3 regions of the Streptomyces sp. NPDC093085 genome follow, and region 1 is predicted to be linked to each of the others. Evidence: riboswitches for the same ligand, from Rfam matches in the RefSeq annotation. Region 1 holds a riboswitch; each other region holds the start of a gene.
What was found. A riboswitch is a leader RNA that binds a small molecule or an ion and turns the genes downstream of it on or off. The one in region 1 is predicted to bind S-adenosylmethionine.
Positions count from the first base shown of each region.

Region 2: linked by a shared signal. The riboswitch ahead of AB0O07_RS07825 (ABC transporter substrate-binding protein) and the one ahead of thrC (threonine synthase) in region 1 are both predicted to bind S-adenosylmethionine.
Region 3: linked by a shared signal. The riboswitch ahead of AB0O07_RS12155 (aminotransferase class V-fold PLP-dependent enzyme) and the one ahead of thrC (threonine synthase) in region 1 are both predicted to bind S-adenosylmethionine.

Region 1 is NZ_JBFBFB010000005.1:231,595-241,707, reverse strand. Features, by position in the region: gene otsB (trehalose-phosphatase) at 1-780, shown strand, start outside; gene AB0O07_RS17570 (trehalose-6-phosphate synthase) at 818-2,368, opposite strand; gene AB0O07_RS17565 (glucosyl-3-phosphoglycerate synthase) at 2,496-3,518, opposite strand; SAM riboswitch class I at 3,736-3,863, shown strand; gene thrC (threonine synthase) at 3,857-5,269, shown strand; gene AB0O07_RS17555 (ubiquitin-like small modifier protein 1) at 5,424-5,699, shown strand; gene AB0O07_RS17550 (cold-shock protein) at 6,087-6,290, shown strand; gene groL (chaperonin GroEL) at 6,584-8,209, shown strand; gene AB0O07_RS17540 (hypothetical protein) at 8,497-9,237, shown strand; gene AB0O07_RS17535 (hypothetical protein) at 9,299-9,448, opposite strand; gene AB0O07_RS17530 (DUF6056 family protein) at 9,537-10,113, opposite strand, start outside.
Region 2 is NZ_JBFBFB010000002.1:254,188-264,300, reverse strand. Features, by position in the region: partial or broken gene AB0O07_RS07855 (nucleobase:cation symporter-2 family protein) at 1-604, shown strand, start outside; gene AB0O07_RS07850 (EamA family transporter) at 648-1,610, opposite strand; gene AB0O07_RS07845 (LysR family transcriptional regulator) at 1,712-2,605, shown strand; gene AB0O07_RS07840 (hypothetical protein) at 2,678-3,346, opposite strand; gene AB0O07_RS07835 (PHP domain-containing protein) at 3,343-5,085, opposite strand; gene AB0O07_RS07830 (jacalin-like lectin) at 5,510-6,853, shown strand; SAM riboswitch class IV at 7,163-7,285, shown strand; gene AB0O07_RS07825 (ABC transporter substrate-binding protein) at 7,463-8,587, shown strand; gene AB0O07_RS07820 (ABC transporter ATP-binding protein) at 8,584-9,780, shown strand; gene AB0O07_RS07815 (ABC transporter permease) at 9,777-10,113, shown strand, end outside.
Region 3 is NZ_JBFBFB010000003.1:304,201-314,313, reverse strand. Features, by position in the region: gene AB0O07_RS12165 (ubiquinol-cytochrome c reductase cytochrome b subunit) at 1-1,233, shown strand, start outside; gene trpD (anthranilate phosphoribosyltransferase) at 1,537-2,601, shown strand; SAM riboswitch class IV at 2,779-2,896, shown strand; gene AB0O07_RS12155 (aminotransferase class V-fold PLP-dependent enzyme) at 3,125-4,561, shown strand; gene AB0O07_RS12150 (Lrp/AsnC ligand binding domain-containing protein) at 4,776-5,057, opposite strand; partial or broken gene AB0O07_RS12145 (rhomboid family intramembrane serine protease) at 5,054-5,765, opposite strand; gene AB0O07_RS12140 (hypothetical protein) at 5,968-6,219, shown strand; gene AB0O07_RS12135 (NYN domain-containing protein) at 6,257-7,621, shown strand; gene AB0O07_RS12130 (NlpC/P60 family protein) at 7,985-9,031, shown strand; gene AB0O07_RS12125 (C40 family peptidase) at 9,405-10,113, shown strand, end outside.

The sequences.
Region 1 (10,113 bases):
GCGCTCCTCGCCCGCCCCGCCCGCGCCGTCGTCGCGCTCGACTTCGACGGCACGCTCGCCGAGATCGTCCCCGACCCCGAACAGGCCCGCGCCCACCCCCGCGTCCTCCCCGCCCTCACCGCGCTCGCTCCGCGCCTCGCCTCCCTCGTGGTGATCACGGGGCGCCCGGCGGAGGTGGCGGTACGGTACGGCGGCTTCGCCGGGGTACCGGGCCTGGAACACCTCGTCGTCCTCGGCCACTACGGCGCCGAGCGCTGGGACGCCGTCTCCGGTACGGTCCACGCCCCCGTCCCGCACGAGGGCGTCGCCGCCGTCCGCGCCGAACTCCCCGGATTCCTCGCCGGCTCCGGCGCCCCGTCCGGCACCTGGATCGAGGAGAAGGGCCGCGCGGTCGCCGTCCACACCCGCCGCGCCGCCGAACCCCAGGCTGCCTTCGAGGCCCTGCGCGCCCCCCTCACCGCCCTCGCCGCCCGCCACGGCCTGATCGTCGAACCGGGCCGCCTGGTCCTGGAACTCCGCCCCCCGGGCGTCGACAAGGGCGCCGCGCTGCTCTCGTACGTCCGCGAGGTGGACGCCGAGACGGTCCTGTACGCCGGCGACGACCTGGGCGACCTCCCCGCCTACGCCGCCGTCGAGAGCCTCCGCGCCGAGGGCCACCCGGGCCTCCTGGTCGCCAGCGGCACCGAGGTCCCCGACCTCACCACCCGAGCCGACCTCACCCTCCCGGGCCCGGCCGCCCTCGCCGACTTCCTCGCCGCCCTCGTACCGGCGATGCGCTGACCGTGGTTTCCGCCGCGCCTCGGCCCCGTGCCGCGCCTCAGCCCCGTACCCCCCGCAGCGCGTTCAGCTGGTCCAGGAACCAGCGCTGCGGGGGAAGGGCCGTCGCGGCTTCCGCCAGGCGTTTCGCGCGGGCGGTGCGGTCGGGGGCGGGGAGGGTCAGGGCCTCGTGGAGGGCGGTGGCGGTGGCGGTGATGTCGTACGGGTTGATCACCAGCGCGTCCCCGCCCAGCTCGGCGCAGGCGCCCGCCTCCCGGGAGAGGACCAGGGCGCAGCCGCGCTCGGAGAGGACCGGGATCTCCTTCGCGACCAGGTTCATGCCGTCCCTGATGGGGTTGACCAGCGCCACGTCCGCCAGCCGGTACGCGGCCAGCGAGCGGGCGAAGTCGTCCTGGACATGGAGGACGACCGGGGTCCAGCCGGGGGTGGACAGCTCGGTGTTGATCTCCGTGGCGACCCGTTCGACCTCCGCCGTGTATGCGCGGTAGATCTCCAGGTCCTGCCGGGAGGGGTAGGCGAACGCCACATGGACCACGCGCTCGCGCCATTCGGGGTGGTCGGTCAGGAGCTGCCGGTACGCGTGCAGACCGCGCACGATGTTCTTGGAGAGCTCCGTACGGTCCACCCGGACGATCGTCTTCCGGTCGGTCCCCTCCGGGGTCCTGCCGATCTGCTCGCGCAGCGCCGCCATCCGCTCGGCCACATCGGGGCGGTGCGCGCGCTCGCGCAGGAAGTCGCCGTCCGCGCCGAGCCCGTGCACCGCGAGGGCGGTACGGCCGCCGGCCGGGCCCGGGGGCTGCCCTTCGCCGCCGTGGGGGTAGGTGAGGTACGTGTCCCCCGTGGCCTCCCCCGCCGGTCCCGTTGTCGTCAGGCCGCGCCCGGCCAGCACCGCCTCGGCGCACTCCCGGAACGCGTCCGCCCACCGCCGGGTCAGGAACCCCAGCCGGTCCGCCCCGAGCATGCCCAGCAGCAGCCGCTCGGCGATGTCGTCGGGGAGCAGCCGGAAGTACGCGGCCGGGGCCCAGGGCGTGTGCGAGAAGTGGCCGATCCGCAGGTCGGGCCGGAGCGCCCGGAGCAGCCCGGGGACGAGCGCCAGGTGGTAGTCCTGCACCAGCACCGCCGCGCCCTCGGCGGCCTCCTCCGCCAGCGCCTCGGCGAAGGCGCGGTTGTACGCCTCGTACGCGGCCCAGCGCGCCCGGAACTCCGGGCCGAAGGACGGCTCCAGCGGGGTCTGGTAGAGCATGTGGTGGACGAACCAGAGGGTGGAGTTCGCGATGTCGTTGTACGCCGCCGCATAGACCCCCGGGTCGATGCCGAGCATCCGTACCCGCTGCCCGCCGGTGTCCGCCGGGTCGAGGCGGCCCCCCGTACCCCGGACGGCCTCCCGGTCGCCGTCGCCGAGGGCCGCGCAGACCCAGAGGGCGTCGTCACCGGAGCCGATCGCCGACAGGCCCGACACCAGCCCGCCGCCGCCCCGCTTGGCCACCAGGGCGCCGTCCGCGCCCCGGGTGTACGAGACGGGGCCCCGGTTGGACGCCACGAGCACGCGGGCAGCGGGAGCCGGCGGAGGGGTGGACGGTGCGGTCTCCATGCCGCGAAACCTAGCCCGTGCGGGAAACGCTCAAACGTACGGGACGTGTGATGTCCCCGGCTCCTGAGGGGCGCCTGCGTCCGGTCCCGGGCGGCCCCGTGCGAGGCCGCCCGGGACCCGGCGCAGGTCACGCCGCGCGGCGTGCCGGGTACTCGGCGATCTCCCGCATCGGCGGGCGCTCCTCCGTGTCCACCGGGTGTGTGTACGGTACGAAGCCGTCCGCGCCCCGTTCGAACTGGGTGAGCCGGGGCCGCGTCAACGGGCCCCGCTGGAGGCGGAGCTGGGCCGTCCGGTAGATCGCCGCGGCCATCCGCCCCAGCGCCCGGTCGTCCTGGTGGCGGTGGAGCCGTACCCCCACATCGACCTGGGCCAGCGCGTCGAGCCCCACCGTGTGCAGCGCGTCCACCAGCAGGCCCAGCTCCACCCCGTACCCCACCGGGAACGGCAGCCGCTCCAGCAGCGAGCGGCGGGCCGCGTACTCCCCGCCCAGCGGCTGGACGAAACCGGCCAGCCGGGGCCAGTGCAGATTGAGCAGCGGGCGCGCCACCAGCTCGGTCACCCGGCCGCCCTGCGCCGCGACGCCGGGGCCGCCGCCCCTGCCGGGTCCGCTGCCGGGACCCATGCCGGGGCCGCCGCCGGCGGCGGTTCCGTCGGGCGTCGGGTGCAGCGGGCGGTCGTACATCGCCTTCACGAAGTGCACCTCGGGGTCGGTGAGCAGCGGGCCCACGATCCCGGAGACGAAGTCCGGCGAGAACTCCCGCAGGTCCGCGTCGACGAAGCAGACGATGTCACCGCTGGTCACCAGGAGCGACCGCCAGAGCACCTCGCCCTTGCCGGGCAGCGCGGGCAGCCGGGGCAGGATCGCGTCCCGGTGGACCACCCGGGCGCCGGCCGCCGCGGCGACCTCGGCCGTACGGTCGGTGGAGCCGGAGTCGATCACCACCAGCTCGTCCACGAGCCGGATCCGCTCCATCAGCTCGCGCCGTATCACGCCGACGATCGCACCGACCGTGGCCTCCTCGTCGAGCGCGGGCAGGACCACGCTCACCGTGGCGCCGCGCGCCGCCTTCGCCGCCAGGAGCTGTTCGGGCGTACGGTCCGCCGCCGACCAGGAACGCCTGGTCAGCCACTGCTCCACCTCTTCCAGCACCCTGGACACTCCCCTGCTGTGCTTTCCTCGAAAGTGATCCATCTCGCGGTGCGGACGACTATCTCAACCCTCCGCACCTTCGGTTACAGTCTTGAACAAGGCCAGTGACCATCGCATGCCGGGGTGGCGCAGGCCGGACAGACACAACGCGACAGACGTGCGTGACAGACGTACGCGCCAGACATAAACGCACCGGATCCAGCTCCGGTCGCCATAGCGCTCATCCAGAGGGACAGAGGGAACGGCCCGTTGAAGTCCCGGCAACCCTCCCGCCGACCGCGAGGTCACGGTGGGGAAGGTGCCAATTCCGTCTCGTGGCGAAGTACGTCGCGAGGAAGATGAGGAGAAAGGGCCTCGCCATCATGGCTGTGCAGACCGTCCAGAGCGGAACCGACGCCACCGGAAACGGTACGGAAGCGGTCGGAAGCGGTACGGAAGCCGCCGGGAGCACCGGGAGCGCCGGAAACGCCACCATCGATCTCGGGCCCGCCACCGCGCTCTCCTGCCGCGAATGCGGCGAGCGCTTCGGCCTCGGCCCCATCTTCGCCTGTGTGAGCTGTTTCGGGCCGCTCGAAGTCGCGTACGACCTGCCGGGCGGGGACCCCGAGGAGCTGAAGAAGCGCATCGCCGAGGGCCCGGACAACATCTGGCGGTACGCGCCGCTGCTGCCCGTCCCCGCCGACGTCGCCGCCAAGCCGAGCCTCAACCCCGGGTTCACCAAGCTCGTCAAGGCCGACAACCTCGCCCGTGAGCTGGGCATCACCGGCTCGCTCCACATCAAGGACGACTCCGGCAACCCGACGCACTCCTTCAAGGACCGCGTCGTGGCCATCGCCGTCGAGGCGGCCCGCGCCTTCGGCTTCACCACCCTCTCCTGCTCCTCCACCGGCAACCTGGCCGGCGCCGTCGGCGCCGCCGCCGCCCGGGCCGGCTTCCGCTCCTGCGTCTTCATCCCGCACGACCTGGAGCAGGGCAAGGTCGTCATGGCCGCGGTGTACGGGGGCGACCTGGTCGGCATCGAGGGCACGTACGACGACGTCAACCGCTTCTGCTCGGAGCTGATCGGCGACCCGCTGGGCGAGGGCTGGGGCTTCGTCAACGTCAACCTGCGGCCGTACTACGGCGAGGGCTCCAAGACCCTCGCGTACGAGATCTGCGAGCAGCTCGGCTGGCGGCTGCCCGACCAGATCGTCATCCCGATCGCCTCCGGCTCCCAGCTCACGAAGATCGACAAGGGGCTGCGGGAACTGATCAAGCTCGGTCTGGTCGAGGACAGGCCGTACAAGATCTTCGGCGCCCAGGCCCAGGGGTGCTCGCCGGTCTCCACCGCCTTCAAGGCCGGGCACGACGTCGTACGGCCGCAGAAGCCGGACACCATCGCCAAGTCCCTGGCGATCGGCAACCCGGCCGACGGCCCGTATGTGCTGGACATCGCGCGGCGCACCGGCGGCGCGGTGGAGGACGTCGACGACGAGCAGGTCGTGGACGCCATCAAGCTGCTCGCGCGGACCGAGGGCATCTTCGCCGAGACCGCGGGCGGGGTGACCGTCGGCGTGACGAAGAAGCTCATCGAAACCGGTCTGCTCGACCCGTCGCTCACCACCGTCGTCCTCAACACCGGGGACGGGCTCAAGACGCTGGACGCCGTGGCCCCGACGACCGGCCCCTCCGCGACCATCCGCCCGAGCCTGGACGCGTTCCGCGCCGCGGGGCTCGCGGGTGCGGGTGGCGAGGGCGCGGCGGCGGGCTGACGGCCGTACGGTTGCCCGGAACTTTCCGTTCCGGGCGATCCGGAGGACTCGTACCCCCGTACGAGGGGCACGCTGTACGACGTTGTGCGCGTGCCACCTGATCGTCCGCTCTCCGCACGCAGACCCGCCCCACTTCGCAGAAAGGTTCACCACCATGAGCGTCAAGGTCCGTATCCCCACCATCCTCCGCACCTACACCGGTGGCCAGGCCGAGGTCCCCGCGGAGGGCACGACCCTCTCCGAGGTCATCCAGTCGCTGGAGGCCAACCACCCGGGCATCTCGGGGCGGGTCCTGGACGACGACGGCAAGCTGCGCCGCTTCGTCAACGTGTACGTGAACGACGACGACGTCCGTTTCGAACAGGGCCTGGAGACCGCGACCCCGGCGGGCGCGGGCGTCTCCATCATCCCGGCGGTCGCCGGCGGCTGACGCGTGCCCGGGACGCCGTGATGTGCGTTCTGTGACGGAATCGGTCCTCTCCGCAAGAGAAGCGGAGGGGACCGTTCTACATGGTTGAGCACGGTAGAGTAGGGGAACGCCCTCCCCTTCCTCCCCTGTCGGCCGCTCGGAACGCGAGCGAGAACGCGACAAGATGAGGGCAAAGTCCTGGTGCCTTTCGCGGCGTACGTACGCTTTGCCCGGCCCGACTTGCCCCGGAGCGTGGTGTATTCAGCGCTATGCGTGTTCGGCCACGCCCAGATTTCTCGTCCGATTGACCTGTTGCAGAGGGCAGTTGGGCAGATACATTCAGCCGCGGTCGACGCGTTCCGGCGCGAAGTATGGCCCCCTGTAAGGGCCAGTAATAGGGGAGTTGGCATGGCTCAGGGCACCGTCAAGTGGTTCAACGCGGAGAAGGGCTACGGCTTCATCGCGGTCGACGGTGGTGCGGATGTATTCGTCCACTACAGCGCGATTCAGATGGACGGTTACCGCACCCTTGAAGAGGGTCAGCGAGTGGAGTTCGAGATCTCGCAGGGCCAGAAGGGTCCGCAGGCGGACATGGTCAAGCTCGCCGTCTGATCCCGGCGCGATCGGCCACCGACGCATCTGCACGCACTCACGCATGTGGGGCCCGCATCCGACACGGATGCGGGCCCCACATGCGTGTGCCCCCCTCAAGTAGACGCTTGCACTCTAAGGTGCCGAGTGCTAATTATTGGCGTTAGCACTCTCCGAGTGAGAGTGACAACTGAGGACCGGGTCGGTGAGGCCCCGAGGGCTGGTGGAGCAATGAACCACCGGCGCTCAGGCCGTCCGTCGCGGGCGCCAGCGCGGTCCGGAGCCTTCACCCCCGTCCGGGAGGACCACTTCACATGGCCAAGATCATCGCGTTCGACGAGGAGGCACGGCGCGGTCTTGAGCGCGGTATGAACCAGCTCGCCGACGCTGTCAAGGTCACCCTTGGCCCCAAGGGCCGCAACGTCGTCCTTGAGAAGAAGTGGGGCGCCCCCACGATCACCAACGATGGTGTCTCCATCGCCAAGGAGATCGAGCTTGAGGACCCGTACGAGAAGATCGGCGCCGAGCTGGTCAAGGAAGTAGCCAAGAAGACGGACGACGTCGCCGGTGACGGCACGACGACCGCCACCGTCCTCGCCCAGGCGCTCGTCCGCGAGGGCCTGCGCAACGTCGCGGCCGGCGCCAACCCGATGGCCCTCAAGCGCGGCATCGAGAAGGCCGTCGAGGCCGTCTCCGGCGCCCTGCTGGAGCAGGCCAAGGACGTGGAGACCAAGGAGCAGATCGCTTCGACCGCCTCCATCTCCGCCGCCGACACCCAGATCGGCGAGCTGATCGCCGAGGCCATGGACAAGGTCGGCAAGGAAGGCGTCATCACCGTCGAGGAGTCGCAGACCTTCGGCCTTGAGCTTGAGCTCACCGAGGGCATGCGCTTCGACAAGGGCTACATCTCGGCGTACTTCGCCACGGACATGGAGCGTATGGAGGCGTCGCTCGACGACCCGTACATCCTGATCGCCAACTCCAAGATCGGCAGTGTGAAGGACCTCCTTCCCCTGCTGGAGAAGGTCATCCAGTCCGGCAAGCCGCTCCTGATCATCGCCGAGGACGTCGAGGGCGAGGCCCTGTCGACCCTGGTCGTCAACAAGCTCAAGGGCACCTTCAAGTCCGTCGCCGTCAAGGCCCCGGGCTTCGGTGACCGCCGCAAGGCGATGCTGAACGACATCGCCATCCTCACCGGCGGCACGGTCATCTCCGAGGAGGTCGGCCTCAAGCTGGAGAACGCCGGTCTCGACCTGCTCGGCCGCGCCCGCAACGTCACCATCACCAAGGACGAGACGACCATCGTCGACGGTGGCGGCGACAGCGAGCAGGTCGCGGGCCGCGTGGCCCAGATCCGCGCCGAGATCGAGAACAGCGACTCGGACTACGACCGCGAGAAGCTCCAGGAGCGCCTGGCGAAGCTGGCCGGCGGCGTGGCCGTCATCAAGGCCGGTGCCGCGACCGAGGTCGAGCTCAAGGAGCGCAAGCACCGCATCGAGGACGCGGTGCGCAACGCCAAGGCCGCCGTCGAGGAGGGCATCGTCGCCGGTGGTGGCGTGGCCCTGCTCCAGGCGTCCTCGGTCTTCGAGAAGCTGGAGCTGACCGGCGACGAGGCGACCGGCGCGCAGGCCGTCAAGCTCGCGCTGGAGGCCCCGCTCAAGCAGATCGCCGTCAACGGTGGCCTTGAGGGCGGCGTCGTCGTCGAGAAGGTCCGCAACCTGGCGGTCGGCCACGGCCTGAACGCCGCGTCCGGCGAGTACGTCGACATGATCGCCGAGGGCATCATCGACCCGGCGAAGGTCACGCGCTCCGCGCTCCAGAACGCCGCGTCGATCGCCGCGCTGTTCCTCACCACCGAGGCCGTCATCGCCGACAAGCCGGAGAAGGCCGGCGCGGCCCCGGCCGGCGGCGGCATGCCGGGCGGTGACATGGACTTCTGATCCCCTCGCGGATCAACCGTCCTGACCGACCGGGGGCGGCACCCCTCATCACGGATGAGGGGTGCCGCCCCCGGGCTTTTCCGTGGACGGCGACGGTAAGGATGTGCCCGGTCCACGACACCTAAAGGGTGTGGAGACGTTGAAGACCGGGAGCGACCGTGACCGCGCCGCGCGGTTCACGGCCTTGTATGTTCGTGACCACCCGCGTGTGTTCGCCTTCGTGCACCGGAGGTCGGGGGAGCGGGCGGCGGCCGAGGAGCTGACCGCCGAGGTGTTCCGTACCGCCGATGCGCGTCAAAACCCTGATCAGGAACGCCAATCCGGTCCCGCCCCCGAAGCCCGGAGCGCTCTCCCCCCGCGCCGCCGCCGAACTGGCCGCGCTGGCCGGGCAGGCGGAGAGTCCGGCCGGTGGGCGGTCCGGCGGGCAGGGCGACCGGGGGGCGGACCGGCCCCGTACGACCGTGGTGGCCGGCCGTCCGTCCCTGCGTGGCTTCCTGCTGACCGCCGCCGCGTGCGGGGTCGCCGTCGTCGTCGGGGGCGCCGCCCTCCTGCTGGCCCCGGGCGGTCCGGCCGACTTCGCGGACACCGGGGGCGGGCCCGGCCAGATCGTCATCGACCAGCCGTACTACGAGACCACGGCGCGGCTGGAGGGCGCCGCGCGGGTGATCGTACGGGTGGAGCTCGGCCCCGGCCGCGCCGAGAACCCCGATGACCCCGAGGGCACCGGCGGGCTGCCCATGACCGTCGCGGCGGCGCGGGTGGTGGCGACCGGGAAGGGCACGGTCCCGGGCCGCTCGATCGAGGTGGCGTACATGACCCCCGGCACGGGACCCGAGACCCCCGGTCTCACGGCGGGCCGGGAGTACGTCCTGCTGCTGAAGGAGGACGACGACGGGCGCTATGGCCTCGTGAACACCACCCAGGGGTGGTACGGCATCGATGCCACCGGCCGGCGGGCGGTCCCCGGGAAGGAGAACGGCGTGGCCCTGTCGCCCGGGGTCCTCAAGGCGCTCCGCCTCACGGAGTAGGAGAGGCGGGGCGTCACGGAGAACACCCCGTGACGCCCCGCCGGGTGCGGCTCCTACTCGCTCACCTGGCGCTGATCCGCCGCGTCCGGTCGGCGAGCATCAGCACGTACTGGGTGCCGCCCTTGGCGAGTGTCGTGGTGTTCCGGTCCTTGTACGTGACGCCCTTGTACGTGCCGCCGAGCTGGCTGACGTGTTGAAATACGTGACCCACTGGTCGTTGATGCCGACGGTCTCGACATTGAACGACCGGCCCGGCATGCCCCCGCTGTAGTACGTGGCCTGCGCGGACGTAGCGCCGGTCAGCGCGCCGGCGACTGCCAGTGCGGTGGGGTGGCGGCCTCGGGGTTTTCCGGTGGGGCGGGGGTGGGCGTGGGGTTCTCCGCCTGGTAGATCCGCTCCACCTGGTAGTAGGTGGCGACACAGGAGGCGGGCCACTGGCGTTTGCCGTCGCGGCCGAAGGGTTCCGACATCCCGCTGATGACCAGCGGTGTGTAGGGCAGCGCCGTCGCCCCCGCCGTGGCCTGGTCCCGGAGCAGGCGGTCCTGGGTGTCCCAGGCCGCTGCCCGCGTCCGTATGTCCGACTCCAGACCGTGCAGCGACACGGCGAGTGCGGCGGTGACGCCCGCGCACAGGAGCGCGGAGCCCAGGGCCACCGGCCTCGCGCCACGGCGGTGGCGCCGTACCGCTCGGTTCCCGAGCAGGCCGCCCGCGCCGACGAGCAGGAGGAGCAGAAGGAACAGGTAGTCGTTCCACAGGCGGTTGGCGGTCGAGACCGAGGAGCCGAACGCCGGATAGGCCATCACCGTGCAGACGTATCCGGAGAACAGCAGCGCCGCCGCCCCGGATACGAGGATCAGGCGCGCCCTGCGGTCGGGC
Region 2 (10,113 bases), on a different contig from region 1:
CGCGGTGGTCATGGGGCTGACCGACTTCTCCACCGTGGGGAACGCCGACTGGTTCGGGGTCGCGGCGCCCTTCCACTTCGGCGCCCCGGAGTTCCCCGTCGCCGCCGTCATCTCGATGTGCGTGGTGATGCTGGTGACCTTCACCGAGTCCACCGCCGACATGCTCGCCGTCGGGGAGATGACGGGCCGCCCGGTCACCTCCCGCGACCTCGCCAAGGGGCTGGCCGCCGACGGAGTCTCCGGGGTGCTCGGCGGCGTGATGAACGGCTTCCTGGACACCGTCTTCGCCCAGAACGTGGGCCTGGTCGGGATGACGAAGGTACGGAGCCGGTACGTCGCCGCCGCGGCCGGCGGGTTCCTGATCCTGCTCGGCCTGGTCCCCAAGCTCGGCGAGGTCGTCGCCTCCCTGCCGGGCCCGGTGGTCGGCGCGGCGGGGCTTGTCATGTTCGCCACCGTCACGGCCGTGGGCATCAACACCCTGCGGAAGGTGGAGTTCGACGGCACGGACAACCTGCTGATCGTGGCCGTCTCGATCGGCGTCGGGATGCTCCCGGTCGCCGCCCCGACGATCTACCACTCCTTCCCCGGCTGGTTCCAGATCATCGCGGGCAGCGCCATCACCAGCGCCACCCTCACGGCCTTCCTGCTCAACCTGCTCTTCCACCACACGGGCCGCCGGGCCCGGCCGGATACGGCTCCCGCCCCGGAACCCGCCCCTCCGGCGGCGTCGGAGCCGGCGCCGGAGCCCGCGGGGTCCGGGGAGCGGTGAGCAGGCTGAGCGCGTTGGCGAGGACGATCGCGCCGATGCTCGCCCACTCCACCGCGTCCGGGGCCTGCCCCAGCACCACCCCGCCGACCACCGCGGCCAGCACCGGATTGACGCTCATGAAGAGCCCGAACAGCCGGGCCGGCACCCGCCGGAGCGTGAACAGGTCGGCGAGCATCGGCACCGCCGAGGAGAGCACCCCCGCCGCCACCGCGCACCCCACCGCGCCCAGGGTCGGCGGATGGCGCACCGCGAGGACCACCCCGACCGGCAGGAAGAGCAGCCCGGAGACCCCGGCGGCCGCCGCCGCGCCCTGAGTGCCCGGTATCCGCCGCCCCACCGTCCGGTTGAGCAGGATGTACGAGGCCCAGCAGGCGGCGGCGAGCAGCCCCAGGCCGATCCCGAGGTAGTCGGTGGTCGGCCTGGGGCGCATCAGCGCCGCCACCCCCGCGACCGCGAGCACCGCGCACCCCACGTCGGCCCGGCGGCGCGAGGAGGCCAGCGCGATGGCGAGCGGCCCGCAGAACTCCAGGGTGACCGCGAGCCCCAGCCCGATCCGGTCGACGGCGCTGTACAGCGACAGGTTCATCGTCGCGAACACCACCGCGAGCAGCAGCACCGGCCACCACTGGCGCCGGGTGAAGGTACGGAACCGGGGCCGGCCGACGGCGAGCAGCAGGGCCGCCGCGACGTACTGGCGCACGGCCACCACGCCCACCGGACCCAGCACGGGGAAGGCGAGCGCGCCGATGGCGGCGCCCGTCTGGTTGGAGAGACCGCTGCCGAGCATCGCCGCGATACCGGAGAGCCGGGTGGCGGTGGTGGTTGCTGCTGCTGACGACATGAACCGATCGTCCGCCCGCCCGTCTCTTACGTAAAATGAATGAACGAGACCATTTATGCGGAGCCCGCATGAGTATGAGCAACGCCATGGGGGACAGCGCCATGGGTGACAGGACGAGCGGGACGGCCGGGGCCGCGGCGGACGTGGAGCTGCGGCAGCTCCGCTGTCTCGTCGCCATCATCGACGAGGGCAGCTTCACCGGCGCCGCCGCCGAACTGGGCCTCTCCCAGCCCGCCGTCTCCCGGCAGCTCGCCGCCCTGGAACGCGAACTCGGGGTGCCGCTCATCCGCCGTACCACCCGCGAACTCGCCCCGACCGCCACCGGAGTGCGGGTCGCGGCGCACGCCCGCCGGGTCCTCGCCGAAATGGCCGATCTGGTCGCGGAGGCCACCTCGGGCCACACCCGGCTCCGGGTCGGCTACGCCTGGTCGGCGCTGGGTCGGCACACCGTGGCCTTCCAGCGCCGCTGGTCCGCGACGCGCCCCGAGGTCCGGCTCCAGCTCGTACGGACCAACTCGGCCACCGCGGGGCTCGCCGAGGGCGCCTGCGATCTCGCCGTCGTCCGCCGGCCGCTCGACGGGGACCGGCGGTTCGACTCCGCCATCGTCGGCCTGGAGCGGCGGTACTGCGCACTGGCCGCGGACGACCCGCTCGCCGGGCGCCGCTCGGTCCGTCTCGCCGACCTCGCGGACCGTACGCTGCTGGTCGACCGGAGGACCGGCACCACCACGGTGGAGATGTGGCCCCCGGAGTCCCGCCCCGAGGTCGAGTTCACCCAGGAGATCGACGACTGGCTCACCGTCGTCGCCACCGGCCGCTGCGTGGGGGTGACCGCGGAGTCCACCCGCGACCAGTACCCCCGCCCCGGGGTCGTCTACCGTCCGGTCCGGGACGCCGAGCCCATCGCCGTACGCCTCGCCTGGTGGCAGGGTGCCCCGCACCCCGCCACCGGCGCCGCCATCGAACTCCTCACCCGGCTCTACCGGAACGGCTGAGGACTCCCGGGTCCCGGTCACGCGCCGGCCGTCTCCGCCGTGCCGGCCCTGCCTGCCGTGCGGTCAGTGCCGTCAGTGGTCGGCGCAGCAAGGTGTCGGATCCGGGACCTCGAAGGGGACCAGGACCCCGCCCACCGCCTCCATCACCGTCAGCACCAGCCGCCCCGCCCGCCACTCGGGCCGTACGTGGTCCCGGGTCATCACCCGGCGGGCCGGCCCGGGACTCCCGGCCCCGCCCAGCAGGACGACCTCGTCCACGGCGGACCCGGCGACCACCCCGGCCACCTCCACCGTGCCGGTGAGCGCGTCCGCGCCCGGGAAGAGCACCGCGCGCCCCGCGCCGGAGGCCCGTTCCGCCGCCGCGTGCGCAGCGCCCGCCGCCAGCGCTTCGGGCCCCGCGCGCAGCCCGCCGAAGGCGAACCCCACGGGCCCGGCCCCGAGCACATCGGCCGCCAGGGCGTGGGCCCCGGCCCCGGGCACATCGGCCCCGGGCACATCCGGCCCGTCCGGCCCGGCCGCCTGCCCCGTCAGTGCCCGCCACGCCCCCTCCGCCGCCGCCCCGTCCGGCAGGGTGACCGAGAGCGCCAGATGCGGCACCCCCTCCCGTACCGCGTGCGTACCGACCGACGCGCCGTCCGGCAGGGAGAGCGCGCCGGCCACCACCCGGGCCAGGTGATCGGCGTCGGCGAGGCCGGGGGTGGCCGCGTCGACGCCGATCACCGTCGCCGGAGCGAGCGTCATGCGGGCAGCACCCAGATCGGGTTGGAGTAGAACCACAGGTCGCGCCAGGGGTCGGCGTCGCCGACCACGTCCAGCGCCGGACCCGCCGGGTCGACCGCAGCGCCCCGCGCGCCGACGGCCGAGCGGTTGCCGTCCGTGCCGCGCAGCCGGACGTAGAGCGGACGGTCCACCCGGCCCAGCTTGTAGGTGAGCCGGACCGTACCCGCCGACTTGTTGACCTCGTACGAGGAGACGACCTTGGCGGTCGGCGCGGTGAACGTGTCCTTGTCCTTCACCGGGCCCGTCACCTCGCCCTGGATGACATCCACCCGGGCCAGCTTCGGCACGTACTGCGCCCAGTTGGCGCCGTTGGCCAGCGCCACGTCGACGGTCAGCGTCACATCCGTACCCCGGCGCACGTGGAGCGAGCCGCCCAGTGTGGCCCACCGGCCGCCGCCCGCGAGCCGCGCGTCGAGGCCGCTGACCAGGCCGCCGTGGTCGACCCAGACCCGGCCCGCGCGGATGCCGTCCATGACCGCCGCGTACGAGAAGCGCGCCGCGCCCACATGCGTACGGCTGTACTGGCCCGGCCAGAAGTCGCCCTCGGTGAGGTCGAGTCCGCCCCGGTAGACCGGGTCGGTGTGCTTGCCGTTGGCCGTGAAGTCGGAGTCCGGGCCGCCGCGCTCGGCGGTGTCCGCGTAGACGTTGTGCGAGTCCGAGTTGGCGGTGATCCACCACGGCCGGCCCTCGGCGAGCAGGCTGTCCCACAGCCCGCCCACGGTGGCGGTCATCCAGTCGAACCCGCCCCAGGTGCGGTAGCTCTCCAGCGGGTAACCCGCGAAGGAGCCGGCGCCCGGGGAGCCGTCGTACAGGCCGCGCCCGGCGCCCATGCCCGTCGGCGCGGCGATCCCGGCGGCCTGGTGGCCCGGCGCGCCCTCGAAGCCGACGGCGATCTGGTGGTCCCGGGGGGTGGCGTCGCGCCAGGCGCGGATCTCGTGCGGCGAGTCGATGCCCTTGCGCGAGGGGTGGTTGGCGAGCATCAGCGCGTCGTCCACCTTGCGGCGCCTGACCTGCTCGGAGAGGAAGGAGAGCCCGGCGATGGCGAGCGCCTCGTTGGCCGGGGTGGAGTCGGACGCCTTCCGCACCGAGCCGTCGAAGGAGTTCTCGAACTCCTTGAGGACCGCGACCTCGTTACGGCCCGGGTGGACGAAGACCGTGCCGTGCTCGGCGGCCGGGATGTTCCACTCAAGGCCCTGGAAGACCAGCGTGTCCTCGTACGCGGCGCGGGCCGCCTTGATGTCAGGATTGACCTTCTCCACACCGATCTTGGCGTGCGTCTCGCTGCCGTGGTCGGTGATGACCATCCAGTCCAGGCCGTGCCGGGCGCCCTGGCGGACCTGGTCGGCGACCCGGTACTTGCCGTCGCTGCTGTACTGCGTGTGGATGTGGTGGTCACCGGAGAGCCAGAGGAAACCGCCCAGGCGCGCGGAGTGCGAGCCGCCGCCCGGCAGGCCGTTGCCGCCGTTGCCGCCGGAGGCGAACGCGGGCGTGGCCGCCGCGCCGCCCACCACACTGCCCGCCGCGAGCCCGGCGCCGAGCAGTCCGGTACGGCGGAGCATGGAGCGGCGGGAGAGCTGGGCGGGGGTCAGGGCCTCATCGGGCACCGAGGTGTCGAGCGCGGGCGGCAGCGCGCCGTTCTCCTCGGGGGAGTGGGCGTGGGAGTGATCGTGCGAGTGCGGGTGGTGGTGCCCGTGGCCCATGGAGACTCCTGTGTCCGATGTCCGGTTGTCGCCGTTGTGACGGAGGTGGTGAGTGAGAGCGTCGGCGGAGGACATGAACACCGGGCGATGCGGGGGTGAGCACGGGGCGACGGCCGCGCGGCGGGCCCCGCCCTTCCCGTGAACCGGCAGCGGGAACAACCAACTCTCTTGCGTTTCAAGCTACTTGCCGGTAGATGATGGGGCGCGGCGGAGTACGGTCGTGGAGTACGGCAGTGGAGTGCGGCCTCGGAGTGTGGAGTACGGCCGTGGAGTAAGGCCGTGGAGTACGGGCACCCCTCTCCGGCGCCACCGTGCCACGCCCGTACCCCTGTTACGCGTACCACCGGCGCACCGCCCGCCCCACGCACCCCCGTTCGCCGCCCCCGGCACCTCCCCGCCCCGTTCCCCTCCCCGGAAGGCCCCCATGCGATCCCCCCTCCGCGCACTGGCCGGTGTCCTCGCCGCCGGCGCGCTCGCCCTCACCGGCCTCGCCGCCCCGGCCACGCCCGCCGTGGCGGCCACCGCGCCGCAGGCCGCCGACTCCGGCACGCTCAAGGTCCTCACGTACAACATCGCCGGGCTCCCGCTCGGGCTCGGCCAGAGCAACCCCGAGGTCAACACCCCGCTCATCGGGCAGCGGCTGGGCCCGTACGCCGTCGTCAACGTCCAGGAGGACTTCAACTACCACGCCTCGCTGTACGCCAACGACACCCACCCGTACCGCACCCCCACCAGCGGCGGCGCGGCCTTCGGCGACGGCCTCAACACCCTCTCCGACCACCCCTTCGAGGACTTCGAGCGGGTCCGCTGGAACAACTGCACCGGCACCGACTGCCTCACCCCGAAGGGCTTCTCGCTCGCCCGGGTCCGGCTCGCCGAGGGCGTCTTCGTCGACCTCTACAACGTCCACACCAACGCCGACACCACGGACGCCGCGCTCGCCGCCCGGCGCGCCAACATCACCCAGCTCTCCTCCTTCATCCGGACCTACAGCGCGGGCAACGCCGTCATCGTCATGGGCGACACCAACACCCGCTACACCCGCACCGGCGACAACATCCGCACCCTCGTCGAGGAGAACGGCCTCACCGACGCCTGGGTGAAGCTGGTACGCGGCGGCTCGGCCCCGGCCCTCGGCAGCGACGCGCTGGTCTGCGACACGGTCGCGCCCACCGACACCTGCGAGGTCGTCGACAAGGTCCTCTACCGGGGCGGCCCGCTGGTCGGCCTCGACGCCACCGGGTACGCCAACCAGTGGCGAGCCTTCCTCGACCCCGCGGGCAAGCACCTCTCCGACCACTACCCGCACGCCGTCGACCTCAGGTGGTCGCTCCCGGCCGACCGGCGCGCCTCCGACTTCTTCGGCGGCCCGCACGGCACCGCCTTCAACGACGCCCGGCTCCTCCCGGCCACCCCGGCGCCCCGCACCCTCACCCTGCGCGGCGCCGCCCGGCTCGACTCCGTCGCCCTCGCCCTCGACGGCGGTACGGTCCTGAGCCACGGCGGTACGGGCGGCACCGCGGCCACGCTCACCCTGGCCGCCGGGGAGAACCTCACCTCGGTCAAGCTCTCCCAGGGCCAGAAGGACGGCCGTACCCGGATCTTCTCCGCCGCGTTCACCACGGACGCGGGCCGCACCGTCGCCGCCGGGACCGCGACCTCCGACACGGTGACCTTCACCGCCCCGGCGGGGTGGCGCATCGTCGGCTTCACCGGCCGCTCCGGCGACGAGATCGACAAGCTCGGCGTGGTCTACGCCCCGAAGTGACCGCGCTCTCCGCCTCGAAGGGCCTCGGACGGCCTCGGAACGACCGCGCTCGCGCGGCCGGGGCCGCCGGGCCGGGCACCGCCGCCCCTACCGCGACAGAGCGTCACGGCCCCTCGCGATGTGACGCCCTGTCACCTCCGTTCATCTCCGTTCATCCCTGTCCGGCCCCGGCGGCGGGCCGGCCCGGCGGCCCCGGCCGGCCCGCCGGTCCGGCGCCCGGGCGGGCCGCCCCGTCCCGTGATCCGGATGTGATCTTCATGTGATCCATCCCATCTTCAGACCATAGCCACAGAGTGTTACCTTTTCCCTTGTCACGAGACCCAGCGACAAGCCCCGGCTTGCTGGGCGGCAACCCTCCTTCTGCGGTGGGGTGCCCCGGGTGATGACACGGCTCCACCAGCACGCCGATGTGCCGGGGAGCAAGCGCGGACCTGTCACCCAGGTCCAGTACCTGTGACGGGAGCACAAGATGACAGCGGACGCGATGCCGTACGGCACGTCGTCACGGTGCCCCGCCCCGTCTGCCCGCCCGAAGCGCGGCCGGCGAACCACCACCCACGGGCCGGCGCGCCGTACGCACGCCACCCCGCACCGAGGAGTCCAGCCCTCATGAGACCTGCCCTCTCGCGCCCACGCGGGCGACGCGCCCTGCTCGCCACCGCCTCGGCCACCGCCGTCCTGGCCGCCGTCGCCGGGTGCAGCGTCGACACCGGCGGCTCCGGCTCCGGCTCCGGGGAATCCGGCTCCAAGGGCGAGACGATCACCGTCACGGCGTTCGCGGGCCCCTGGGGCGAGCTCTTCAAGAAGTCCTTCGTGGCACCGTTCGAGAAGGACACCGGCATCAAGGTGAACCTGGTCTACGGCGCCGACTCGGCCTGGCTGACCAAGCTGCGCGCCGCGGGCGGCAAGGACGCGCCCTTCGACGTCGTCGCCCTCACCCCCGGCTCCCTCCACCAGGCCGTCGGCGGCGGGCTCCTCCAGCCGCTCAAGACCGGCGACCTCACCCACTGGAAACAGCTCGACCCGGTCCTCACCCAGCAGTCCACCATCGACGGCGCCTCCTACGGCGTCCCGCTGACCACCGGCTCCAACGGCCTGCTCTACCGCACCGACAAGATCAAGCAGGCGCCCGAGGACTGGACCGACATCTTCGACAAGAAGTACTGCGGCCATGTCGCGCTGCCCCCGCTGACCTACAACGCCGGCCTGGAGTTCTTCTCCGCGCTGGTCTCCCAGGACGGCGGCAAGCTCTCCAATCCGGCCGATGTCGACAAGGCGTTCAAGAAGCTCGCCGAGCTGAAGGGGTGCGTCTCCGCCTACCCGGCCGACGCGGGCTCCGTCTCCACCGTCCTCCAGAACGGCGACGCCTGGATCGTGCCCTTCTGGGACGGCCGCGCCTTCGCCATGGCCCAGGAGGGCCAGCCGATCGGCTTCAGCTACCCCGCCTCCGGCGCCGTCGGCGCGCTGACCTCGTACTACGTACCCAAGGGCAGCGCCCACACCAAGGCCGCCTACACCTTCCTGAACTACCTCAGCGCGGCCCAGTACCAGAAGCCGTTCGCCGAGGGCACCTTCTACGGCGCGGGCAACGACCACATCGACTACAGCCCCGACTTCAAGAAGAAGGTCAAGTACGGCGAGGACGTCTACAAGACGTTCACCTGGGTCGACTACAAGACGGCGACCCCCAAGCTGAACGAATGGCAGCAGCGGTGGAACCAGATCTTCAAGTGACCGGGACCGACGAGACGGGAGCCGGGGCCGGGACCGACGGGGCCGGCCCCGGAGCCGCGCACATCGAGATCGAGGGCCTCGCCGCCGGATACGAGGGACAGCGCATCCTCGACGTCGACCGGCTCTCGATCCGGCGCGGCGAGTTCCTCTCCGTCCTCGGCCCCAGCGGCTGCGGCAAGACGACCCTGCTCAACAGCCTGGCCGGGTTCGTCACGCCCACCGCCGGCCGGATCACCCTGGACGGTACGGACCTCACCGACGTGCCCACCCACCGCAGGGGGCTCGGCCTGGTCTTCCAGAACTACGCGCTCTTCCCGCACATGACCGTCGCCGACAATGTCGCGTACGGCCTCAAGGTGCGCCGCACCGACCGTGCCGAGCGGGACGAACGCGTCGCCGAGTCGCTCCGCCTCGTCGGCCTGGAGGCGTACGCGGACCGACGGCCCCGCCAGCTCTCCGGCGGCCAGCAGCAGCGGGTCGCCGTGGCCCGCGCGCTGGCCACCCGGCCCGCCGTGCTCCTCCTCGACGAACCGCTCTCCAACCTCGACGCCAAGCTGCGCCGGGAGATGCGGGTGGAGCTCCGCGAACTCCAGCAGCGCCTCGGCATCACCATGGTCTTCGTCACCCACGACCAGGAAGAGGCGATGTCGCTCTCCGACCGGATCGCCGTGATGAACGGCGGCCGGGTCGAACAGCTCGGCACCCCCACCGAGGTCTACCGGACCCCCGCCACCCGCTTCGTCGCCGAGTTCATCGGCGCGGCCAACATCCTGGCGGGCACCGGCGGCGCCGACGGCTCCCTCGACCTGGGGACGGTACGGCTGGCCACCGGCCTGACCGCGCTGCCCGAAGGCGAACAGGTCACCCTCGCCGTACGCCCGGAACGCGTCACCCTCCGGGCCGCCGGGGCGGACGCCGCCGACGGCGTTCCGGACGGCGCGCCGGAGACCGACGCCGTGCCGGACGACGCGCGCGGCACCGGCATCGTCGGCTACCGCGCCTTCACCGGCGAGGCCTGGCAGGCCCAGATCGTCGTCGCCGAGGGCGTCGCGCTCAACGCCAGGACCGCCGGGGAGCCCCCGGCGGTCGGCGCCCGCGTCACCTTCGGCTGGGGCCCCGACGACGTCATCCTCCTCGGCACCGCGAAGGCCACGGCGGAGACAGCGCCCGCGAAGGAGGCGACGTCCGGATGACCGCGCCCGCCGCCCGGGCGCCGCGCCGGACGCGTGGGCTCTGGCCCGTCACCCCGGTCCTGGTCTTCCTGCTGGCCCTCTTCATCGTCCCGCTCGTCCGTGTCCTCGCGCTGAGCTTCCACGCCTCGGATCCCAACGGCTATCCGCTCGACGGGTTCTCGCTCACCCAGTACCACAGGGTCTTCACCGAGGCGTTCTTCTCCGAGTCCCTCTGGCACAGCCTGCTCACCTCGCTGCTGGTCACGGCCTTGTGCGTACTGCTCGGCTACCCCGCCGCGTACGCGCTCGCCCGGGCCCGCAAGGGCGTCGTCCGCACCCTGCTCTTCGTCGCGG
Region 3 (10,113 bases), on a different contig from region 1:
GTCTTCTTCACGGGCGCCTTCCGCAAGCCGCGCGAGGTCAACTGGCTCTTCGGCTTCCTCCTCTTCGTCCTGGGCATGTTCACCGGGTTCACCGGCTACTCGCTCCCGGACGACCTGCTCTCCGGCACCGGGGTGCGGTTCATGCAGGGCGCGGTCCTGTCGGTGCCGATCGTGGGCACGTACCTGTCGATGTTCCTCTTCGGCGGAGAGTTCCCCGGCGGCGACTTCGTGGCCCGGTTCTACTCGGTCCACATCCTGCTGCTGCCCGGCATCATGCTGGGCCTGGTGGTGGCCCACCTGATCCTGGTCTTCTACCACAAGCACACCCAGTTCGCGGGTCCCGGCAAGACCAACACCAATGTCGTCGGCATGCCGCTGCTGCCGGTCTACATGGCGAAGGCCGGGGGCTTCTTCTTCCTGGTCTTCGGGGTCATCGCGATCGTCTCCGCGATCGCCACGATCAACCCGATCTGGGCGCTCGGACCGTACCGGCCCGACCAGGTCTCCACCGGCGCCCAGCCCGACTGGTACATGGGCTTCTCCGAAGGCCTCATCCGGGTGATGCCCGGCTGGGAGATCAACGTATGGGGACACACCCTCGTCCTGGGCGTCTTCATCCCGCTGATCATCTTCCCGCTGGTGCTGGTCGCGATCGCGGTCTACCCGTTCATCGAGTCCTGGGTCACCGGTGACAAGCGCGAGCACCACCTGCTGGACCGCCCGCGCAACGCCCCGACCCGTACGGCCTTCGGTGTGGCCTGGCTGAGCTGGTACTTCGTCCTGCTCGTCGGCGGCGGCAACGACCTGTGGGCGACCCACTTCCACCTGTCGATCAACGCGATCACCTGGTTCGTCCGGATCGCCTTCTTCGCGGTGCCGGTGCTCACCTTCATCGCCACCAAGCGGATCTGCATCGGCCTCCAGCGGCGCGACGCCGAGAAGGTGCTGCACGGACGCGAGTCCGGCGTCATCAAGCGGCTGCCGCACGGCGAGTTCGTCGAGGTCCACACCCCGCTCGACCAGGGCGACCTGCACAAGCTCACCGCCCACGAGCAGTACCGGCCCGCCGAGCTGGGCCCCGAGACCGACGAGAACGGGGTACGCCGCAAGGTGTCGCCGGTCGAGCGGCTGCGGGTCAAGCTCAGCCAGGGCTACTACGGCGAGAACAACCAACTGCCCAAGCCCACCGCGGAGGAGTACAAGGAGATCACCAGCGGCCACGGCCACCACTGATCCCCGGCCTCACCAGGTCGCCACCACCGAGGGCCCCGGCCCGGTCTCCGCGAGGAGGCCGGCCGGGGCCCTCGGCGTTCCCCGGGGTCCCCGTGCCGGGGGCCGAACCCGGTCCTGTTCCCGCTCCGTACCCCCGTCACACCCGTGTCTCTCTCCCCGGGCGCACCGGCGTCCGCAGTGCGGGCACCCTGCCGACGGGCGCCGTCTCCGCCGATAGGCTTGCCGCCGGGCCGTACGCCATCACCACGGCCGTACGAGGCCCCCGTACCCCGTAGCCGTCCCAGACACCACCCAGGAGCCAGCATGAACGCTGTTCCCCCCGTCGGAGACGACACCGTGGCGGCCCGCACCTGGCCGGGCGTACTCAACTCCCTGCTGCGCGGCGAGGACCTGGGCCCGGACGACACCGCCTGGGCCATGGACCGCATCATGACCGGCGAGGCCACCGACGCGCAGATCGCCGGGTTCGCGGTGGCGCTGCGGGCGAAGGGCGAGACCGTCGAGGAGGTCTCGGGGCTGGTCCGCGCGATGTACGGGCACGCCCGCACCATCGAGGTACCCGGACGCACCGTCGACATCGTCGGCACCGGCGGCGACCTCGCCAAGACCGTCAACATCTCCACGATGTCCGCGATCGTCGTGGCGGGGACGGGCGCCAAGGTCGTCAAGCACGGCAACCGGGCCTCGTCCTCGGCGAGCGGCGCCTCCGACGTGCTGGAGAAGCTCGGCGTCAATCTGGAGCTGACGCCGGAGCGGGTCGCCGAGGTCGCCGAGGAGGCGGGCATCACCTTCTGCTTCGCGGTCAAGTTCCACCCCTCGCTGCGGTACGCGGCCAAGGCCCGCAAGGAACTGGGCGCGCAGACCACCTTCAACATCCTCGGCCCGCTCACCAACCCGGCCCGGGTCGCCTCCCAGGCGGTGGGGGTGGCGGACGCCCGGATGGCGCCGATCGTGGCGGGGGTGCTCGCCGAGCGGGGCAGCTCCGCGCTGGTCTTCCGGGGCGACGACGGGCTCGACGAGCTGACCACCACGGCCACCTCGCGGGTGTGGACGGTACGGGACGGGCAGGTCACCGAGCGGCCCTTCGACCCGCGCGACGTCGGGCTGCCGCTGGTGCCGGTCGAGGCGCTGCGGGGCGCGGACGCCTCGTACAACGCGGATGTCGCGCGCCGCCTCCTCGCGGGCGAGACCGGGCCCGTACGGGAGGCGGTGCTGCTCAACTCGGCGGCGGCGCTGGTGGCGCTCGACCCGACGGACGACCCGCTGGAGACCCAGCTCACGGCGGGGATCGCGCGGGCGGCGGAGTCCATCGACTCGGGCGCGGCGCGCGAGGCGCTGGCCCGCTGGGTGGCGGCGAGCAACGCCTGACCGGGTGCGGGAGGGGCCGGGCGGGGGCCGGGAGCGGCCCCCCCCCGCCCGGCCCCTTCTGCCGTGGGGCACGGGGCGCGGGTCCGGGCCGTACCGCGGGTGTCCCGGAGCGGGCGCGTCCCGTATCGCGGACAGCGGCTTGGGAGGTCAGGGCCCCTGTGCCATACTCTCGGCCAAGGTCATGAGTGACAGCGACAAAGGCCCCGGCCCGCTGTCCGGCAACCCTCCGTCCGTGGCGGGGTGCCCCGGGTGAAGACCAGGCCGTGGGCAGCGAGGTCCGCGGCAAGCGCGGACCCCTTCCACCTTTGGGGTCCTGGTCCTCAAGGGAGCCTCTCGTGAGCAAGCGAATGCGCTAGGGCGTCTTCACGCCCCTCCTTCAACACGCCCCCGCACGGGCCTCTTCCGTGTGCCGGGGCCACCCCCGCACCACGCGCCCTTTCCGTCACGCGGCCATGCCGTCATGCTGCTACGGAGCCGTGCGGGTCCTTGAAGCCGTTACGACATTCACGCCGGGAGACACCCCATGTCCGTACGCCCGAACGCCGCCTCCGCTCCTGCCTCCGCCTCCTCCGCCGCTTCCTTCTCCGCTGCCTCCTCCGCCACCGACGACCCCGCCTGTGGAGCGCCGCTCCCGGTGCTCGGGCGCGATGTGACCGTCCCGCTCGTCACCGGCGGCGAGGTCACCTACGCCGCCCTCGACTACGCCGCCAGCGCCCCCGCCCTCCAGCGGGTCTGGGACGACGTCGCCACGTACGCCCCGTACTACGGCAGCGTGCACCGCGGGGCCGGCTATCTCTCGCAGCTCTCCACCGACCTCTTCGAGAACAGCCGCCGCACCGTCGCCGACTTCCTCGGCTGCCGCGCCGACGACCAGGTCGTCTTCACCCGGTCGACCACCGACTCGCTCAACCTGCTCGCCTCCGCGCTCCCCGCCGGCTGCCAGGTCTTCGTCTTCGAGACCGAGCACCACGCCTCCCTGCTGCCCTGGCGGGACGCCCGGGTGACGTACCTCGACGCGCCGCGCACCCCGGAGGCGGCCGTCGCCACCCTGGAGCGCGCGCTCGCCGCCCGCGACCAGGGGGACCCCGCCCTGGTCTGTGTGACGGGCGCGTCCAATGTGACCGGTGAGCTCTGGCCGGTACGGGAGCTGGCCGCCGCCGCGCACGCGCACGGTGCCCGGATCGTGCTGGACGCCGCCCAGCTCGTCCCGCACCACGCCGTGGACCTCACCGACCTCGACGTCGACTGGATCGCCTTCTCCGGGCACAAGCTCTACGCGCCGTTCGGCTCCGGGGTGCTCGCGGGCCGCGCCGACTGGCTCCGGGACGCCGAGCCGTATCTCGCGGGCGGCGGCGCCAGCCGGAAGGTGGCGCGGCGCACCGACGGCGGGGTGGACGTCGACTGGCACACCACGGCCGCCCGGCACGAGGCGGGCTCGCCCAATGTCATCGGCGTGTACGCGATCGCCTCGGCCTGCAAGGCGCTCACCGAGGCGGGCTTCGACGCGCTGGCCGCGCGGGAGCGGCGGCTGGTCGCGGAGGTGCGTACCGGGCTCGCCGCGATCCCCGAGGTCACGGTGCTCTCGCTCTTCGGCGACGAGGCGCCCCGGGTGGGCGTCCTCTCGTTCGTGGTCGAGGGGTGGAACAGCTCGCACTTCGCCGCCGCGCTCTCCGCGGAGTACGGCATCGGCGTACGGGACGGTCTGTTCTGTGCCCATCCGCTGGTCAGGACGTTGCTCGACGGCGACCCGCAGGAGCCGGGGGAGTGCGGAGCCCCGGAGGCCGAGCCGGGCGAGCGCTCGCTCAACGCGATCCGGGTCAGCTTCGGCGCGGGGACCCCGGACGAGCATGTGGAGCGGTTCGTACGGGCCGTGCGCGAGCTGGTGAGCGACGGCGCGCGGTGGAACTACCGTACGGAGGACGGCCGCTGCGTCCCGGACCGGGACGCAGCGGCCGCGTAGAGCCGTAAAGCCCGTAAGGGCGGTGGAGAGGCTAGGGCCTGTCTGACAATTCCCGTCGTCGCCCGGAGGGCGGCCTCGCGGCGTCAGGTGCGTGCTCTCGGTGTGCCGGGCCCTGACCCACGTACTGGACGTACTTGGGTCAGGGCCCGGTGCGGCGAGAGTGCGTGCATGGCGTCGCGAGGCAGGCGGGAATTGTCAGACAGGCCCTAGGTCCCTAGGAGTCGAGGCCGATCGAGAAGGCCGCTTCCAGGTCGTGCTGGGAGTAGGTGCGGAACGCGACATGCGTGTCCGTGGCCTCGACGCCGGGGATCTTGCTGATCCGGCCGGGGATGACCTCGGCCAGGTCGTCGTGGCGGGCGACCCGGACCATGGCGATCAGGTCGTACTGGCCCGTCACCGAGAAGACCTCGCTGACGTTGTCCAGCGCCGCGATCGACTCGGCGATCTCGGGGATCCGGTCCACGCTGGTCTTGATGAGCACGATCGCGGTGATCACGGTTGGCGTTCTCCCTCGGTGGCCCCTGACTGGGCCTTCACTCTATCGGTACGCCAGTACCGCCCCCAGGCGTAGAGGAACCCGGTCGCGAAGCCGGCCAGGTGCGCCAGATAGGCGACACCGGGCCCCGCTCCGGCGCCGCGCGCCGCCACCCCCTGGAGCGCGAACCAGAAGAGCAGCACGGCCCAGGCGGGGAAGCGCAGCGGCAGGAAGAAGAGGAACGGGAAGAGGCTGGTGACCCGGGCCCGGGGGAAGAGGTACAGGAACGCGCCGAGCACCCCGGAGATCGCGCCCGAAGCGCCCACCAGCGTCTGGCCCGAGCCGGCGTTCGCGAGCGCGTACGCGAGCAGGGCGAAGGCCCCGGTGGCAAGGTAGAAGAGCAGGAAGGCGGCGTGGCCCATCCGCTCCTCGGTCAGGGCGCCGAAGACATGCAGGAAGAGCATGTTCCCCAGCAGGTGGAGCCAGCTCCCGTGCACGAAGAGCGCGGTGAACGGGGTGAGCAGGGCCCCTCGGCTCGGCACGGGTCAGCTCGTCCGGGATGACGCCCCACCGGACGAAATAGGCGCTCTGCGTGGCCCGCAGCGCGTCGTCGCCGCCGTACGCGTGCGTGAATCCGGAGACCGGGCTCAGCAGGAAGGCCAGACAGCACAGGGCGATCAGCCCGTAGGTCACCAGGGGCGCTCCATACGCCGTACGCCTTTTGATCACGGTCCGAGCATGGCGTACGTACCGCAACAGGACCGGGTGGACCGCCTCGCCGCGCCGGGGGAGAGCCCCGAGGCCTTAGGGTTGCCGGATGCCGTACGCGGTCGGGCGCCGGACCCGGCCCGGATCCGACGCCGGACCCGGCCCCGGATTCGACGCCGGATCGCGGGGCACCGCATAGGAACGAAGAAAAGAGGGCGCCACGATGGCAGTACTTCCCACGGTTCCGCAGCCGACGGCCGCCACCCGGTGGCGGTGCACCTTGTGCGGCAACCTGACGCGGTTCGACGTGACGCGCTCGTCGAAGGTGGTCGAGTACGTCCATCTCGACCTGGCCGGGGAGTCCAGGATCGAGGAGCGTGAGGTGGTCAGTGAGACCATCGAGTCGGTGCGCTGCCGCTGGTGCAACGCCGTGGATCAGATCGAACTGGTGGACAGGCCGGGTGCCGGCTCCTGACGGAGCCGCCCCTGACGGGTGAATGGGGTGACGGATCGTGGAGCAGGCCGCGAGCGGTGCTGAGCCGGCCGGTACGGCCGGCGGTGACGCCGCGGAGACGCTCGACCGACCGCTCCCCGAAGGGGTACGGCGCCGGGTCGTCGCGCTGGTGTCGGAGGCGTTCGGCGGACTGACCGTCGCCGAGCTGCCGGCCCAGCTCCGGCAGTACGCGCGCTTCACCCCGAACAGGCGTACGAAATTCGCGGGCAATGCCATGGCCGCCGCGCTGGAGAGCGACCCGCTCTTCCGGCAGCGGATCGGCGAGCGGATCGTCCACTCCCAGCCGGAGCTGGCGTCGGCCCTGGAGTCGGGGTCGCCGCCGGCCGCCGCCGACCCGGTCGACGTGGCCGCCGCCGCGTATGTGCTCAGGCCCGCCGGATGGGTGAAGCTCGTCGCCGCCGCCGGGGAGGAGGCACAGCGTGCCGACGCCGAGCGCGCCGACGAGGAGGCCCGGCGCGAGCTGGAGCGGCTCGGCGCCGAGCTGGCCGCCGCCAGGTCCCAGACGAAGAGCGAGACGGAGCGGCTCCGTGCCGAGCTGGAGGCCGCCCGCAAGGAGGGCGAGGCGCTCCACCGCAAGCTGCGCAGCGCCCAGAGCGATGTGAAGCGCGGCGAGGCGGCGCTGCGCCGGGTGCGGGCGGAGGCCGAGGCGTTCCGGGCCGAGAGCGCGGCGCAGCTCTCGGCGGCGGAGAGCGAGACCCGGCGCATCAGGGCGCGGCTCGCGGAGGCGGAGTCGGCGGTGGAGGCGAGCCGCCGGGCGGCCCGGGAGGGGCGCTCGGTCGAGGACATGCGGCTGCGGCTGCTGCTCGACACGGTGCTGGAGTCGGCCCAGGGGCTCCGGCGGGAGCTGGCGCTGCCGCCCGCGGCGAGCCGGCCCGCCGATCTGGTCGACGCGGAGCGGCCGGGGCGGATGTCGCCCAAGGATGTGGCGGCGCGTGCGCTCTCCGAAATGGATCCGGCACTGCTCGATCAGTTGCTGGCGCTGCCTCAGGCGCATCTGATCGTGGACGGCTACAACGTGACCAAGACCGGGTATCCCACGATGCCGCTGGAGAAGCAGCGGCTGCGGCTGCTGGGCGGGCTCGCGATGCTCGCGGCGCAGACGGGCGCGGAGATGACCTGTGTCTTCGACGGGGCGGAGCTGGCCGCTCCGGTGCTGCTGGCGCCGCCGCGCGGGGTGCGGGTGCTCTTCTCGAAGCCGGGGGTGACGGCGGACGAGCTGATCCGGCAGCTCGTACGGGCGGAGCCGCCGGGCCGGCCCGTGGTGGTGGCCTCCACCGACCGGGAGGTCGCGGACGGGGTGGCGCGGGCGGGGGCGCGTCCGGTCGCCTCCGCGCTGCTGCTGAAGCGGCTTTCGCGCGTATAGCGGTCGTATGGAGATCGCCGTACCCGATGCCCGAGTTGGTGGGGTGTTATCCGGTCGCGGCCTCAAATGTCCGCTACTGCATGTGCATTGCCCGTCGACGGTCAGTCTGCGTCTGTCGGCGTCTGTAAATAATGCGCTTCGTGACAGAGATTTTCCTTGCAAGGATTTGAACTGATCACGGGAAGGTCACTAGGGTCAGGCCTCGAACCTTCGCGCGGTTGATCACCCATCCGGGGTGGCAGCGAAGGAACCGCCGTTTTCGCGCAGTTCGGCCCAGTTTCGCGGGGGAGCCGTCGGCGCGGAGCCGGGACTGACGCGTCCCTGAGGACCGGCAGGCGGCTGAGGAAGAAGGAGCTCGCCTCCGTGGCGTCCCACCGTCGTCCCAAGCCCCCGAGCCGTACCCGGGTGACCGTCCTCACCGCGACCGCTGCCGCCGCCGTCGCGCTGACGTCCCAGGCGGCCAACGCCGCCCCGACGCCGAGCAAGGCCGACGTCAAGGAGAAGGTCGACAAGCTCTACGAGGACGCGGAGAAGGCCACCGAGAAGGCCAACGGCGCCAAGGAGGCGCAGGAGAAGCTGGAGAAGCAGGTCACCGCGCTCCAGGACAAGGTCGCCCGGGGCCAGGACGAACTGAACGAGATGCGGGACGGGCTCGGCCTGATGGCGAGCAACCAGTACCGCACCGGCGGCATCGACCCCGCGCTCCAGCTCTTCCTCTCCTCCGACCCGGACAGCTACCTGGAGAAGGCGTCCACGCTCGACCAGGTCAGCGCCAAGCAGGCGGCGTCGCTCCAGAAGATCCAGGACAAGCAGCGGACCCTCGCGCAGCAGCGCAAGGAGGCCCAGGGCAAGGTCAAGGACCTCGCGGACACCCGCAAGCAGCTCACGAAGAAGAAGCAGGAGGCCCAGTCCAAGCTGGCCGCCGCGCAGAAGCTGCTCAACACGCTCACCGAGAAGGAGCGTGCCGACCTCGCCAAGGCGGAGGAGGAGCGCGCCAGCCGCGGCAGCGGCGGCAGCGGCTCCACCACCCGCACCGACCTCGGCAACACCCCGGCCTCCTCCTCGCGGGCCGCCGCCGCCTTCGCCGCCGCGCAGGGCAAGATCGGCACCCCGTACGTCTACGGCGCCTCCGGCCCCAGCTCCTTCGACTGCTCCGGGCTCACCTCCTGGGCGTACGCGCAGGCCGGTGTCTCCATCCCGCGCACCTCGGAGTCCCAGGCCAACGCCGGTACGCGGCTCTCGCAGAGCCAGCTCCAAAAGGGCGACCTGGTCATCTTCTACGGCGACCTGCACCACGTCGGCTTCTACGCCGGCAACGGGCAGGTGCTGCACGCGCCGAAGCCCGGTGCGAGCGTCCGCTACGAGTCGATCGGGAACATGCCGTTCCAGTTCGGCGTCCGCATAGGCTGACGGCCGCCCCCCGATGCTCTGTCGGGCCGTCAGCTCCGGTCCGACACCCGCCCATTCGGGCGAATTCCCGCCCCATACGGTGACACCCGCGCCCCGCCGATGACCTTGAGGTCTACGGCGGGGCGTCACTCTGTGCGCGCGGGGCGGTCGTTGGCCGCTCCGTGATCGTCCGGCTACTGTCTGCCGCACGCAGCACCGGCCAGCGGTCCGCCCACCGGGCGGCAGGGCTGCGGCCGCGCGTACAGGCGTACAGCGCGTACAGCGGAAGGGAGTTCGGCTTCCCGTGGTGTCCCATCGCCGTCCCTCACAGTCACGTTCCGGTTCCGGCCGGCACGCGCCCCGTTCCGGCACCCGCGGCAGCGCCGTCGCCGCCGTGTCCCTCGCGGCGGCCACCACGGCGGTCGCGCTCGGCGCCGCCCCGGCGGGCGCCGACCCACAGGCGACCCCCGAGGCGACCAGGGCCAAGGTCGACCGCCTCTTCGAGCAGGCGGAACGGGCCACCGAGCGGTACAACGAGGCGGGCGAGCGCGTCACCGAGCTGCGGGCCCGGCTCGACGCGGCCCAGGACACCGCCGCACGCGGCCAGCAGCGCGTCAACGCGATGCGGGGCGCGCTCGGTTCGCTCGCGGGCGCGCAGTACCGCACCGGCGGTGTCGACCCCACGCTGGCGCTGCTGCTCTCCTCCGACCCGGACGGCTATCTGGAGAAGGCCGCGGTCCTCGACCGGGTCGGCGCCCGCCAGTCCGGCACCCTGCGCGAACTCGCCCTGGCCCAGCGGAGTCTCGGCCAGGTGCGCCAGGAGGCCACCCGCGACCTCGCCGAACTGGAGCGCAGCCGGGCCGCGGTGGCCCGCCACAAGCGCACCGTCGAGGGCCGCCTCGCCGAGGCGCGCAGACTGCTCACCGCGCTCACCCGGGCCGACCGGGCCACGTACGACCGCGCCTCCCGATCGGACCGCTCGGAGCTGCCGGGGGCGCTCTCCGACCCCGGCACGCCCGCCACCACGCGCGCCGGAGCCGCCGTACGGGCCGCGCAGGGCGCCGTGGGCCGCCCGTACATCTGGGGCGCCAACGGCCCCTCCG